One region of the Psychrobacter fulvigenes genome, then DNA from elsewhere that is predicted to be linked to it. Evidence: predicted binding sites of a transcription regulator. Region 1 holds the regulator's gene; the other holds the start of a gene.
What was found. Region 1 encodes PhoB, which activates phosphate uptake and scavenging genes when phosphate is short. Its sites were predicted from a motif close to TGTCATNAANCTGTCATAA; they were not measured.
Positions count from the first base shown of each region.

Region 2: a site for PhoB is predicted at 5,229-5,247, ahead of pstS (phosphate ABC transporter substrate-binding protein PstS). Genes of this name have one in related genera too.

Region 1 is NZ_CAJGZP010000001.1:3,016,805-3,024,720, forward strand. Features, by position in the region: gene JMX03_RS12740 (M23 family metallopeptidase) at 1-182, shown strand, start outside; gene phoR (phosphate regulon sensor histidine kinase PhoR) at 179-1,261, opposite strand; gene phoB (phosphate regulon transcriptional regulator PhoB) at 1,422-2,126, opposite strand; gene dtd (D-aminoacyl-tRNA deacylase) at 2,295-2,750, opposite strand; gene asd (archaetidylserine decarboxylase) at 2,869-3,726, shown strand; gene JMX03_RS12765 (DUF1287 domain-containing protein) at 3,938-4,540, opposite strand; gene JMX03_RS12770 (isochorismatase family protein) at 4,646-5,224, opposite strand; gene fadA (acetyl-CoA C-acyltransferase FadA) at 5,500-6,672, opposite strand; gene fadB (fatty acid oxidation complex subunit alpha FadB) at 6,902-7,916, opposite strand, start outside.
Region 2 is NZ_CAJGZP010000001.1:855,086-863,001, forward strand. Features, by position in the region: gene phoU (phosphate signaling complex protein PhoU) at 1-661, opposite strand, end outside; gene pstB (phosphate ABC transporter ATP-binding protein PstB) at 739-1,497, opposite strand; gene pstA (phosphate ABC transporter permease PstA) at 1,862-2,764, opposite strand; gene pstC (phosphate ABC transporter permease subunit PstC) at 2,831-3,784, opposite strand; gene pstS (phosphate ABC transporter substrate-binding protein PstS) at 3,994-5,157, opposite strand; gene ccmI (c-type cytochrome biogenesis protein CcmI) at 5,506-6,756, shown strand; gene JMX03_RS03805 (periplasmic nitrate reductase, NapE protein) at 7,459-7,632, shown strand; partial or broken gene torC (pentaheme c-type cytochrome TorC) at 7,827-7,916, shown strand, end outside.

The sequences.
Region 1 (7,916 bases):
ATTATTATGCACATCTAGAAGATTATGCGGATATCAGTCCAAACGATTGGGTGGATGCTGGCGATGTCATCGGCTATGTCGGTGACAGTGGCAACGCCAAAGGCACACCACCACATGTGCATTACGGTATTTATATTAATGGCAGCGCCGTCAACCCGTATCCGCTTTTGCAAAAGGATTAGACCGTAGGAGCGGAGCGCACATGGCTGGCTGGAAATACGGCACTAAAAGTCGAGCCTTTGCCTTCTGTCGACTCAATTTGCAAGTTTGCATCATATTGATATAAGACGTGCTTTACAATGGCTAGTCCCAATCCTGTACCGCCCGTGGCGCGACTGCGACCTTTATCGATACGATAAAAGCGCTCGGTCAAACGAGCGATATGCTGCGGCTCGATACCGATGCCATCATCTTCAACAGCAAACTGGCAGCCTTCTGAGGTTTTTGCCCAACTGATGGTTATGTTGCCACCTTTTGGCGTGTATTTAATTGCATTGATGACCAAGTTGGATAAGGCGCTATTTAAGTACATCTCCGAGCCGTATAACCCATCATAAGTGTCTATCTGCAAGTGAATACTATGCCCATACTCGCTATTATAAGCCTGCGCATCATCATAAATATGAGTGAGCATTTTGGTCATATCAATATAGTGCAGCTCATGGGTCTCTTCGATTTCGATTCGAGACAGCAGCAATAAGTCGTTGACAATCCTATTCATACGCGCTGTCTGCTGGGTCATCAGCTCAAAACCGCGCTGCCAGTGCGGCGGCATATCTGGCTGACCTGAGAAGTTCTCAAGATAGCCCATCATCACTGTCAATGGTGTACGCAGTTCATGCGAGACGTTTGCCACAAAGTCACGACGCATTTCCTCTAAATGATGCAAGCGCGTCACATCGTAGATAATCAATAGCTTTTCGTCACCAAAAGGTGTGAGCTCACATTTGAGATAACGCTTAGGATCTCGCCATGATGTCATATGGACACCATCGTTGGGTGTCGTCATGTTCTGATAGTACTGACGAAATTCAGGAACAGTAATAAAGTCAAAAATACTCTTGCCCTTATCGTTTGATTGCAACAACAATAAGTCCTCAGCAGCCTGATTCCACCATTCCAAACTATCATCGTCATTTAGTAATATCACCGCATCTTGCAATGCCCGTAGTGAACTTCTGATCTTTTTAAGCTGACCCATCACGTCTTGCTGAGCGACTTGATCTTGCTGCATAACCTTTTGTTCATTTTCCATAGTCATCTATCATCCTCACTACTAGCCACTGCAATTGACCTACTACTTTTGGAAACTGCTTTATATAGTCAAGGAGTTTTAAAATCGCTACAAGGTGACCGACCGCAGATAGTACACTAAGCACATCTAGGTCAGGTAACACCGTAGCGGTTTAAAAGTGCTCCGACTATATGTTTTCAACCAGACTAGAGAAGCGATAGCCCGTACCGCGGACGGTTTGGATTAAAGTATCGCAGTCGTGGGGCTTTAATAATTTACGTAAGCGCCTGATGTGTACATCAATGGTTCGATCTTCGATATAGACATTGCCGCCCCAAACCTGATCTAGTAGCTGCGTTCGCGTATAAGCACGCTCTGGATGACTCATAAAAAATGCCAATAGACGATACTCTGTCGGGCCAATCTCAATGGTTTTCCCAGCAGCGGTGACGCGTTGGCTTTTGGGATCTAGGCTCAGCTTACCTACTTCGATGGACTTGTCAGCGCTGAGCGCACTACTGCGACGCAATACTGCCTTGATTCTCGAAATCAGCTCACGTGTTGAGAAGGGCTTGGTCATATAATCATCAGCACCAGCATCAAGACCATGAACCTTACTATCTTCTTCACTTTTGGCCGTCAGCATAATGACAGGTATCTCAGCGAGCAATTCATCATTTTTGAGCATTCGACAAAAATCAATACCGCTTTTGTCTCCTGGTAGCATCCAATCTAATAAGATGAGCGCAGGACGGTGATCAACCACTTGCTGGTGCGCTTCTGACACATCGGCCGCCTGCAAGCTATCGAATCCCGCCATCTCTAATGTCATTACAACCATCTCACGAATCGCAGGCTCATCTTCGACAATCAAAATCTGCTCATTATACATACGACAACCTTGTTATAAAGCGTTGGTAAGGATTATAGGGTGCGAGAATTTAAGGTGCAAAAAAAGACGATAGACACTCGTCAATGTGCGTCTATTAAACGCATTAATTATGACAGTTTGATGACAATTAAGTTTTAAACCACTTTTAGCGATTTAAACCATAGCGATTCACACCACCTCTAATAAAAAGTTCAGCGGCCCATCATTGATGCTTTCTACCTGCATATTGGCACCGAACTGACCAGCTGCGATCTTTGAATACTGGGTCTTGGCATAAGCGACCAGCTGCTCAAACAAAGCTTGGGCAGCATCAGGTGCCATTGCTGGGCCAAAGTCAGGGCGACGGCCTTTGTCTGTCTTTGCCATCAAGGTAAACTGCGGCACCAACAATAACCCGCCAGCAACTTGCTGCACGTTTAGATCTAGCTTGCCATACTTAGCTGGGTCGCTTTCATTCTCAAAAATACGATAGGTGAGGATTTTATCTATCATCCGCTGCGCATTTTGGAAGGTATCATCATGTCCCAAGCCAATATATGCCAGTATACCCTGCTCAATTGAGCCAACACAGCTTTCATCAACAGTGACACTGGCACGATTGACCCGCTGGATAAGTGCTTTCATTGATTACCTCCTTTAACGATTATGGTCATACCCTCAGATGCTGACCATGATAAAATATCAAGATTAATGATTCTCTAGTGCTACTTTCTTATTTTAATAACTATTTTGGTCACCTATCATGAATTTATTTACTACCATTCAACAGTTTGTGCCACAACAAAAAATCAGTAAGGCCGCTGGACGTCTAGCCGCTAGCCGTCATCCAATGGTGAAGCGTGCTTTTATCCGCAGCTTTGCCAAGGCCTATGATATCAGCTTAGAAGATTATGAGCGTCAAAGCCTGAATGCTTATGAGAGCTTTAATGATTTTTTTACTCGTGAGCTCAAAGACGATGCCCGTGCTATCGATACCACCGCACAGGGCATCGTCAGCCCTGCTGATGGATTGATCTCTCAGTTAGGGCAGATACAAGACCACAAGCTACTACAAGCTAAGGGCAGACATTACGACATTGGGCAGCTACTTGCTAATAATGAAGATGGCAACTATTTCGCTGATGGCAGCTTTGCCACCGTCTATCTCGCCCCTAGCAACTATCACCGTGTACACATGCCGTTCGCGGGAACTTTGACCAAGACCCGTTATGTACCAGGCACCCTGTTTTCAGTCAATACTACCACTGCCGCCAATGTTCCTGATTTATTTGCGCGCAACGAGCGTTTGGTTTGTCTTTTTGATACCGAATACGGCAAAGCTGCCGTTGTATTGGTCGGAGCGATGATTGTCGCCGGTATCGAAACCGTAGCCACAGGCAAAATTACGCGCACCGATGATATTCAAGAAGCGGAACACGACATGAAGCTTAAAAAAGGCGATGAGCTTGGCCGCTTTTACCTCGGATCAACTGCGATTGTCGTATTACCGAAAGCCGCCAAAGCTGACTGGCAAGATAATATAATGGCTAATACTGCTGTACAAATGGGGCAATTGCTTGGCTTAGCTAATAACAATATCAGTGTCGAAGAAACTGAGTAATACCAGATCCAAAAAATACGATTAACTTTGTCAAAATTGCTAAGCCTACTAAGTGTAGTACTTGCGCAAGTTTTCCGCATTACTCTAATTTTTGGATTTGGTATAAGCTTAAAAAGATAAAAACCTAAGCGGTAAAAAAGGCCAATAGTATGAGCCATACTATTGGCCTTTTTGTGACCAGACTTTGAAGACTGATAGCAAAAATGGAAAACTAATAGCGAAAATGCTTGGTGATAGGATAAGCAAACAGAATATTTTCTTCTTGCGTACCACGGCCAATATTATGAATAATGAGCGGCGTGCCATTCGCGGCCTTATTATCAGAGACGATACCGATATGGGGTAAGTTACCATTTGGCAGCTGCCAAGTTACAATATCACCAGCTTTAAAACTGTCTTTATCGGTAATAGATAACGACTGGCCGTGACGCTCAAAGTAGACTTCAAGATTGGGCACACGGCGATGATCGATGTTTTTATCGGTTGATTTTAGTCCCCAATGCTTCGGATACGCTGACCAATTCGACTTCATATCATGATTGACCAGTTGCTGCAAATCGATGTTTTGCAAGCGATACGCACGCACTATCATGTCAGTGCAGACGCCAGTCTCTATTGGCACATCTCCGCGAGGAAACGCCAACTTACGATACGCAGGATCGTAGCTGACAGTGACACCGATTTGCTTTTTGGCATCCAGCGCCAGCTTGTTACCACTACTAATAGGACTCGCAGCAACGGTAGGTTGTATGAGCATGACTGACAATACAACGGCTAGAAAACTCTTTGAACCGTAGCGCTTGTTCCTATTCATTCACTCTGCCTTGTTCTGATGGGTATTTGGGTCATGTCATGGTACTTAAGGTGATCATTAAGTACCATTTGATAATTGAAAATGTTTAAACCGTTAGATAGTTATCTACTTAATCAAATTACTAATGGTCTTAAATGCAGGGTCTTTACTGCTACGGCATAGTTCAAACAAGATTGATTCAACCGTCGTTATAACCGCGCCCGCACGGCGGATACGGCGAATGGCTTGCTTTTTATCATAAGGGAACCTTGAGCCAACCGCATCAGCAATGATGACTGGCTGCATACCGTTATCGAGTAGATCAAGCGCTGTTTGCATCACACATACATGAGCTTCGGTTCCGAACAATAAGACGATACTACGGTTTTGCTGCGCAAGATAATTCCATGAATCATCATTATCACAGGCACTAAAAGTCACTTTTTCAAAGCTTTTGGCATTATCACCTTCTAAGACTTCAAGAATCTCGGGTAAAGTATCGCCTAGACCTTTTTTATATTGCTCATTGAGCATAACTGGAATATCAAGCGCTTGCAGTCCCTTAACCAAAGTAATGATCTTTTTGTCAATGTTTTCATTGTCATAGATGTGTGGCGCCAAACGCTCTTGGACATCGATCAGCATGGCTTGCGTGTTTTCACGGGCAATACGATAGGTGCGGTCGGTAATTATAGTAGATGACATAGTACATACACTCCTTGTACGCTTGCAGCAACTGGCTGCAGACCAAATAACGGGTTTACTTATAGTTATAGGATACGCTCTTATTTAGTCATATTTTGTTCAGTCCGTCAATGAACATCCTCTGCAGTAACAACTTATGAACACTGTGTCATCAATAACACACTCTTCTGTGCCCAATAAAAAAGCCCCCAGCCAATAATGAACTGAGAGCTTTTACTAATACAACTATCTATCTTTTACCAAGTCACTGCAAATTGCATTGTAACTCTAAAAGCTTACACACGCTCAATGATAGTAGAGATACCTTGACCAAGACCAATACACATAGTCGCAAGGCCAATTTCAGTATCCATCTGCTCCATTGCGTTTAGCAAAGTAACCGTGATACGCGCACCTGAACAGCCGAGTGGATGACCAAGAGCAATCGCGCCACCATTGATATTGATAATGTCTTGCTTATCCGTCAAGTTCAGCGCTTTTAATACTGATAAGCCTTGTGCTGCAAACGCTTCGTTGAGCTCGATGGTCTGCATATCATCGATGCTCATGCCAGCACGTTTCAGTGCTTTTTGCGTGGCAGGTACAGGACCGTAACCCATGATAGCGGCATCACAACCAGCGACTGCCATGCTACGGATACGAGCACGTGGCTTGAGACCTAGATCTTTGGCTTTTTGAGCGCTCATGACCAACATTGCCGCCGCACCATCAGAGAGTGCAGAAGACGTCGCCGCTGTCACCGTACCGCCTTTTGGATCAAAGGCTGGACGTAGCTTTTGCATTTGTTCCAAGGTGGCATCTGGACGAATCACTTCATCGACGGTACATAACTGCAAGCGTCCAGCTTCATCATGCCCTTCGATACCGACGATCTCATTGTCAAAACGGCCTTCGGTAGTCGCAGCCCATGCGCGGCGATGCGACTCCAGACCAAAGGCGTCTTGCTCTTCGCGGCTGATGTTATTCATACGACCAAGCATCTCAGCCGTCAAGCCCATCATGTTTGAGGCTTTGGCATAGTGCTTAGAAGCCGCTGGGTTTAGATCGATGCCATGCATCATCCCAACGTGACCCATATGCTCAACACCACCGATGATGAAAGTATCGCCTTGATTGGTCATGATTTGCGCAGCGGCAGTATGTAGCGCTTGCATAGATGAACCACATAGACGGTTAACCGTTTGACCGCCAGCTGTCTTTGGAATACCAGCCAGCAGACCGATATTACGGCCGATGTTCATTCCTTGCTCTAGTGTCTGGTTGACACAGCCCCAGATAATATCTTCGATATCATTGGTATCAAAGTCATTACGCTCAACCAACGCACGTACTAGCTCAGCTGATAAATTGTCTGCACGTACATGACGGAACATACCGTTTTTGGTTTTGCCCATCGCTGAACGTACACCGTCTACGATGACCACATCTTTTGGACTTAAAGTTGTCATACTATCTTCCTTTTCAATTTTTATTGTCAGTGTAGTCAGTTCACTTTAATTCTATTAAATCATCCCTATCGCTTAACATACGATGTGTACCTTTAGGCTTGATTTACTGATATTAGAATCTTACTGAACCAACTATAACCGTACGTCTGGCATTGAAGCATGTCGATCACTGAATAGTTGTCGCTCTCAAGAGCAAACGTACGGCACTTATCCTATTTCGGTATGCTCATTAAGCGGTTGGGTAAAAAGTCTCGCCTGCTGCTGCCATGTCGCGAATCTTTTGCGGCGCTTCATAGGCTTTGCCAAGGTGCGCATACTTCTCACAAAGTGCCAAGTAATTCTCTAGGCCCATCTGGTCGATATAACGGCAAGGACCACCACGGAACGGCGGGAAGCCAACGCCCATGATCATCGCCATATCAGCTTCGCTTGGTGTCGCTACGATGTTGTCTTCTAGGCAACGTACGGTTTCATTACAGAAAGCCAGCATGGTACGGTCGATGATGGTTTGATCATCAAACTCTTGCTTGTTGCTGTCAGTGGTTTCTTGCAGCAAGGCATAAGTGGCATCATCAGCGACTTTCTTTGGCTTACCACGCTTGTCCGTTTCATACTTGTAGAAACCAACGCCGTTTTTCTGACCCAAACGCTCGTTCTCGTATAGATGCTTGATGGCACCTTTATAGTCAGGCTTCATGCGATCTGGGAAACCTTCTGCCATGACTTCTGCGCCATGTACACCCGTATCAAGACCGACGACGTCGATTAGATACGCAGGGCCCATTGGCCAGCCGAATTTTTCCATGACTTTATCGACATGAACGAAATCAGCGCCTTCTTTAAGGAGCAAATCAAACGCACCAAAGTACGGGAACAGGACACGGTTGACTAAGAAACCTGGGCAATCATTGACGACGACAGGTACTTTGCCCATTTTGGAAGCCAGCGCAACGGTCGTCGCAATGGCTTCTTCAGATGACTTCTCACCGCGGATAACTTCTACCAGTGGCATACGATGTACTGGGTTAAAGAAGTGCATGCCGACGAAGTTTTCTGGACGCTCAAGTACCGTCGCCAGATGCGTGATAGAAATGGTTGAAGTGTTAGATGCCAAAATCGCATCTTTTTTCACTAAGCCTTCTACTTCTTTTAGTACCGCATGCTTAACTTTTGGATTCTCTACGACTGCTTCGATAACGATGTCAGTATCGCCAAAGTCACCATAATTGAGCGTTGGACGAATA
Region 2 (7,916 bases), 2.2 Mb from region 1:
GTACATCTTGCCCGCTAATATAGTTAATCACCAGCTCGGCGACGTTCTGTGCATGATCGCCAACACGCTCAAGCGCGCGCAATACCCACATGATATTAATGACCTTTGAGACGTGCCGTGCATCCTCCATGATATAAGTCATCAAAGCACGAATCGCCGATTGGTATTCTTCATTGACCATACCATCATTACGCATGACTTCAAATGCCTGCTCCGCATTCGACTGGCTAAAGGCTTCTAGCGCATTGTGTAGCATAATACGAACCTGATTGCTGAGATGCTGAACCTCAGCGTAACCGTATGATGATTTGCTTTGTGCTGCAATTTTACTTGCCATTTGGGCAATTTTGACCGCTTCATCGCCGATACGCTCTAAGTCAACCACGCCTTTACTAATGGACATGACCAAGCGCAAATCACTGGCAGCTGGCTGGCGTTTGGCGACCAACAATAAGATATGCTCATCGAGCTCAACTTCCATGCGATTGATATCGAAATCCATGTCGATGACCTCTTGTGCCAGTGTTTCATCTTTATCAATGAGGGCGTGGATGGCCTTGGCGACTTGGTTGGCAGCGCTATCACCCATGTATAAAAATAAGCGAATGGCTTCATCAAGATCTTGATCAAAACTTTTAGAGATATGCTTGTCACTTTGCATGAGAGGTATTCCCTGAATATCCGTATTTTATGGCGTGATTTTCTTAATATGCGTAAATAATTTTAATCAGCTCAACGTTAACCATAACGGCCGGTAATGTAGTCTTCTGTCGCTTTTTGCGCAGGCGTGGTAAACATCTGATCCGTCTCGCCCATCTCAATCATATCGCCCAAATACATATAGACCGTATAGTCTGACACGCGCGCCGCCTGCTGCATGTTATGGGTGACGATGGCAATGGTGTAGTCGTTTTTTAAATCTTCTATCAAATCTTCGATTGCGCCCGTTGAGATAGGATCCAATGCAGAGGTTGGTTCATCGAGCAACAGTACTTCAGGCTTGGTAGCGACACTACGGGCGATACAGAGTCGTTGCTGCTGTCCGCCTGATAAAGACAAACCTGATGCTTTTAGCTTGTCTTTTACTTCTGGCCATAATGCAGATTTTTTTAGCGCCCATTCCACGCGATTATCCAGCTCAGCTTTGCTTAGCTTTTCGTAGAGACGCACACCAAAGGCGACATTGTCGTATATCGACATCGGGAACGGAGTAGGTTTCTGAAAGACCATACCGACTTGCGCGCGTAGCAGGTTGACATCGACGTCTTTACCTAAGATGTTTTTGCCATCAAGATTGATATTGCCTTCTGCACGCATGCCTGGGTATAAGTCATACATACGATTGAAAGTACGTAGTAAGGTCGATTTTCCGCAACCTGATGGGCCGATGAAGGCAGTGACTTTTTTATCAGGAATGTCGATATTGATGTTTTTTAGTGCCTGAAAATCACCATAATAAAAACTCAAATCACGAATCTGCATTTTTGCCGCAGGCATGTTTTTGGGAATATCATGCAGTGTTTGCTTGGTTAAGTTTGCCGCATCTGGCTGCTGCATTTGCGCTGACGTCGACATAGGTCTGTTTAGTAGATTACCTGTTGGGGTCTTGAAGTTATTCGTATCAGTTTTTGTACGGATTTTGCTTATGACGTCATTCATAATGTTATCCAACCTAGCTTAATGAATATAAATTTAAGTAAATGGTGTAGTTGATCTAATTTAAAAACGACCCAGTGTTGTTGGAATATATTTTGCGCAGCCTCTGTCGGCGTAGGCACAGCAAGTCAGTGAAATTTATTCCAGCAACACATGTCAAAAACGCATCATTTTTATTTAGTACAGCTTTTATTTGGTTTGTCTACTACTTGGTTTGACCGCGACTGCCAATGAACCTTGCTAAGACATTTAATACCAATACCGAAGCAGTAATCAGCAGTGCCGCTGCCCATGCGAGTGCATGCCAATTGTCATAAGGGCTCATAGCAAACTGATAAATGGTATTAGGCAAGTTAGCAATCGGCTGGCTCATATCGGTACTAAAGTATTGGTTATTCAAGGCCGTAAATAGTAACGGCGCCGTCTCACCAGTGATTCTGGCAAAGGCCAACAATACGCCTGTGGTCAGCCCCGCTCGAGCCGCTTTAATAGTCACTTGCGTGACCATCTTCCACTTCGGTGTACCCAGTGCATAAACCGCTTCACGAATGCTATTGGGCACCAAATTAAGCATGTTTTCAGTCGTGCGCACAACCACAGGAATGACAATGAGTGCCAATGCCAGTGCGCCGGCCCAACCAGAAAAGCTTTGGCCTTTTACCATCAAGGCATAAATAAAGAGACCAATCACAATCGATGGGGCAGAGAGCAAAATATCGTTTAAGAATCGCGTTACTTTGCCAAGCATGCTGCCCTGAGAGAACTCAGATAAATAAATCCCTGTCATCAGGCCAATGGGCGCACCGATGAACAATCCCGAAAACGCCAACATCACTGAACCAACAATGGCGTTGCGTAAACCGCCTGCGCTCATCGGCGGCGGAGTGTCGGCAGTAAAGATAGGCATTTGCACCATGCCTTGGAAACCTTCAACGAAGAGCGTAAATAAAATCCAAAACAACCAAATTAAGCCGAACACCATCGCTGACATGGCAAAGCCTAAACCAAGCTTGTTGGCCCAGCGCCGTTTGTTATAAAGACGCTTGTTATAACGATCTTTAAAGTTGCTCTTAGCAGGTAACGCTGAATTCATAGCATCAGTAGGCATAACACTCATTTCCCATATTTTTATCAATACCAATAACCATCAAAATCTGTCAAAAAAATCGAGCTACTATCGATTACCTGCTTTATGATCCATGCGCATTAGCATCAGCTTAGCCAGTGACAGCACGATGAAAGTGATGACAAATAGAATTAAGCCTAAATGTAATAACGACGCCAGATGTAGCTCACTAGAGGTTTCTGCAAATTCATTGGCAAGGGCTGAGGTAATGGTGACCCCAGAAGTAAATAGACTGGGACTGATATTAAAGGCGTTGCCGATAAGGAAGGTCACTGCCATGGTCTCGCCAAGGGCACGACCCAGTCCCAAGATGACACCACCAACGACACCAGCTTTGGTATACGGCAAGATAATCTTGAACATGACTTCCCAAGTCGTCGCACCCATACCGTAAGCCGATTCTTTTAATAAATCCGGCACCACGGAAAAGACGTCGCGCATGGTGGCCGCAATAAAAGGAATAATCATGATGGCAAGCACCAGTGAGGCGGTAAACATACCGAGTCCCATTGGCGCACCCGTAAACAGCTTACCGATGATGGGCAGTGGGCCAACATGTTCGATAAACCACGGCTGAATGTGATCGCCAAAAAAGGGCGCAAATACAAACAACCCCCACATACCGTAGATGATAGAGGGAATACCTGCCAGCAGCTCAATGGCGATACCGAGGGGCTTTTTTAAGAAATTCGGGCACATCTCGGTCAAAAATATGGCAATGCCAAAGCTGACTGGCACAGCGATTAAAATAGCGATAAACGAAGTGACCAGCGTGCCGTAAATAGGCGCTAGCGCACCGTACTCATTGGCGACCGTATCCCAGTTATTACTGGTATAAAAGCCGAGACCAAATGCTTGAATGCTTGGCCAAGCGCCAATGATTAGAGAGACTAAAATGCCGCCCAATGATAAGAGAACGAGGATGGCAAAAGCCTTAGTTGCATTGACGAATAGCGCGTCGTAACGTTTTTGTTTAGCCAGTTGGGACCTTAGGTCATTCATAAGTGTCTCAGCATTAAATAGGGTTAGATCAAAAGTTTTAGAGAGTTTAATCAAGTCTTATCACAGCAAACTAAATCTTAATCAGTAGTGCTATTAACGGTAATTAATCACTCTACTTTTAAATTTGTTGTGATAAAACCTCTTAAACAACGACTGGAGAATAATTGTTTAAGAGGGTAACTCTAGAATCATTACAGGGTTTTTAAAAACTACTGAGCTGGGGTGTAGACTGGCTGACCATCGCTGCCTTTGACTTCATTCCACTGCGCTTTAAAGAGCGCAACAGCGGTATCAGAGAAAGGAACATAATCAAGGGCTAAGGCATCATCATCGCCTTGAGCGTAAGCCCAGTCGAAGAAGTTCAACACGCCAGCCACTTGCTGTGGGTTTTCTGGCTGCTTATGTACCAAGATAAAAGTAGCAGCTGCGATTGGCCATGCTTGCTCCGTCTCAGAGTTGGTGATGACTTTATAAAAGCCTGCTTGCTGTGACCAATCGATATCACCTGCCGCTGCAAAGGTCTCAGCAGATGGCTGCACGAAGTTGCCAGCCGCGTTTTTTAGTGCCGCATGTGCCATGTTATTTTGCTTGGCGTAAGCATACTCAACGTAGCCAATAGAGTTTTTCATACGATTGACGTAACTTGATACGCCCTCGTTACCTTTACCGCCTGCGCCAGTCGCAGAGGTTGGCCACTTGACGGTTTTATCAACACCGACGCTGTCTTTCCAGTCAGTTGAAACTTTGGCCAGATAATCGGTAAAGTTAAACGTCGTCCCTGAACCATCTGAGCGAAATACGGTGGTAATGGCAGCATCAGGCAGGGTTAAGTCTGGGTTTAGGTTAGCAATAGCAGGGTCATTCCAGTTGCTAATTTTACCCAAATAGATGTCAGCTAAAGCCGCACCGTCCAATTTCAGCTGGCCTGGCTCTACACCATCGATGTTTACAATCGGTACGACGCCACCGATAACGGTCGGAAACTGAATAAGCCCTGCTGCATCCAGCTCTTCAGGGGTCATCGGTGCATCAGACGCACCGAAATCTACCGTTTTTGCTTCGATTTGTTTGATACCACCAGAAGAGCCGATTGATTGGTAGTTCACCTGACCGCCAGTCGCGGCATTGTAGTCATAAGACCATTTGGCATAGATAGGTTGCGGGAATGAAGCACCTGCACCGGTGATATTCATGGCGATGTTTTCAGCAGATTTAAAATCAGTCGCTGTAGTAGACGCTGTACTAGTGGTGGTTTCAGCCGCTGTTACGGCGCTACTGCTATCAGCAGCTGAGCTTGAGGGGTCGGTCGATTTATTACAAGCTGTGAGTACTAAGGTACAACTAACGGCGACTGCTAATAACGAATAACGCATGTAGGACTCCTAAAGTTTGACAAGGGTGCAAGACGTATTACCTGTGAGATGTGTCGCAGTTTGCCAAGCTTTGATGACAGTTTGATGACAATAGGAAAATCTTATGATTAATAAAAGGTCTTTTGTCCAAACGATTGAAAATATTGGTGTTTTTTATTAGGTATAAATAGAAGTGTGATAAGGCGTTAAGAAGTAAGCGTCATCTTCCAGTGTTATTTTACAAACTCAGGACAGAGTCAGAATTAGTGCTAAAATAGCAGCCACGAGCTAAGCCATCCACCAATCGATTGAACAAACACGCGATGAAGAGAAGTTTTTATAAGTGCGTTTTCTAATTTTGGCTTATTTATTACTTTAAGCCTGCTAATCTCAATAGTGTTGGCTTTGATAGTCATTGCACCTTGGCTGCGTCTAAAAAAACATCCAGATGCTGTGGTAGACAATCAACTCATCGATATCAATATTGATGTCTATAAATCAAGACTGCGTGAGCTAAGTACTGATAAACAAGAGGGAGTCATCAGTGAGTCCCATTATCAAGCGCAAAAAACAGAGCTTGAGCGTCAATTATTGGATGCTGAGCAAGTGACGACAGCCATGCAGCCCCCGAGTTTGGTCAGTCGTTTGATGCTCATACTCTGGATACCTGTGCTGGCTGGATCGGCTTATATGATTATCAGTGACCGCAGCAATGTGTTCACTTTATGGCAAGAGCAACAAGTCGTCGGTCAAGTAGCAGATGATTTGCTCATGGGCAAGATTGACGAACCGCCAGAGTGGGCGATGAAAGAAGGGTTGGCGCTTTTTTCTGCGATGCAGACCAACGTCCACCACAATGCGCATGACCCACAGCGCTGGTTAAAGCTCGCTGAGATGTTTTTGTCATTTGGGGCGACCGAGTCAGGTCTAGAAGCGCTATCGAGGGCTTATAGATTGTCTCCTGATAATGAGGATGTTGCGATGATGTATGCTCAGACCAGCTTCTTTGCTCTAGGTGGTAGCTTGGATGATAATATCCGCCGTACTTTGCAAGGCGTGCTTGATAGTAGCCCAAACAAAGAAGAGGCGCAGATGATGATGGCAATGGGTGAGGCGCGCGCAGGTAATTATGAGCAGGCACAGGAGTGGATAGCTAAGATGCGCAGCAGCTTTGAGCAAAGGGCAGGAGACTATAGTCATGAAATAAGTGGTTTAGACAATCTGGCCGCTGATATCACTAATCAACAAGCGCAGGCAGCTGACGGCTTTGATGTGACCGTCACCGTGATACCAAGCTTATTGCCTTTGATAGTCGCCGAGGATGTATTGTTTGTTGCTATTCGGGCAGCGGAAGGCGGAGCGCCTTATGCGGCAAAACGTGTACCGATTAGTAATTTAAAGCAAGGCCGCATTGCGGTAAGTCTAAGCAATGCAGATGTGATGATGCCAGATCGAACGTTGCAATCGGCGCAAGCGTCAGGTGAGCAGTTGGTCGTGACCGCCAGAATCAGTCGTTCTGGTAGCGCAAACTCTCAGTCTGGTGATTTATCAACCAATCCAATCATGCTAGCAAACGAGCAGCAGCAAGTGAATATCGAAATCAATCAGCAAGTGCCTTAAATATTAGAAGCTCCTAAGTAATTGTCACTTGGTACTTAATATTTCAACATAAGCACTAACCATCAAATCAGACATCGGTTAAGAGGTTTTGTAATCAAACACCTTTAATCGATGCCACGCCTTTTTATCTACGAAATTCCTACTTATTTACGGTACTTTTTTTATCCTTAACAATCTAAACACCTATCGCAATAGCGTTTTTTCCAAACTATATTAGCCATTTTCTAGCCAATATGGTTTTTGGCTTCTTATGACTTTTGATTTATGAACAGTCTTTTTTAAGTGTACTATTGTGTACTTATATTCAAAGTTTTTAGCATTAATGGGTCTTCAATTATTTTAAAGTGATACATATAAAAAAGGTTTGATGTTTTCTGAGTGGAGTAATGCTAAAGAGAATAAGTTTCCCTCCTTTTTTAGACTAAATGTATCTAGTTTGTCACAAAATAATAAGATTTTATATTATCCTCAATATGTATAGGGAATTAGTTTTTCATCTAGAATCTGACAATGATTCTCAATGACTTAAACGGTTTGAAACATCCTATATTGGATAATGGTTATTTAAAAATAAAGCATACAACCAGTCATAATCGTACTTAAAAATAAACAAAAGTTTGCGTGTTTTTATATCGTTTATAGATATCTTGCATGAATTTATTTAGGCTCATTAGCTATCGTGAACATATTGAGAGGTGTGCTATGCCACATGAAAAGCAACTGAAGCAAAAAGACCAGCAACCAGTCAAGCGTCAATGGCTCAGCGCTTTGGTGATGTCTTTTATTGCCTTGCCAATTATAGCTGCGTTATTTTTAGCGGCTTATGGCTTTATCGTTTGGTTTGGGCAAATGTGGTTCTGGGGACCACCGTCCTAATCTATTATTAGACCGTCTATTTGGGGCGGTCTTTCCGTATATTTAGTCTCTTCATCCAGAGTGCTAAACACATTACCGCATACATTATTATGAAAAATGGTAAGGATATATCATGAACGCTATTAAACGCCTACTTATACCAAACCCAAAAAGTGCGATTAACTTTGTCAAACTTGCTAAGCCTACTAGGTGTAGTGCTTGCGCAGGTTTTCCGCGTTACTCTAATTTTTGGAAATGGTATTAGCTGGCTGCGTCGTCTTCTGTTTAAACCTTCAACACAAATC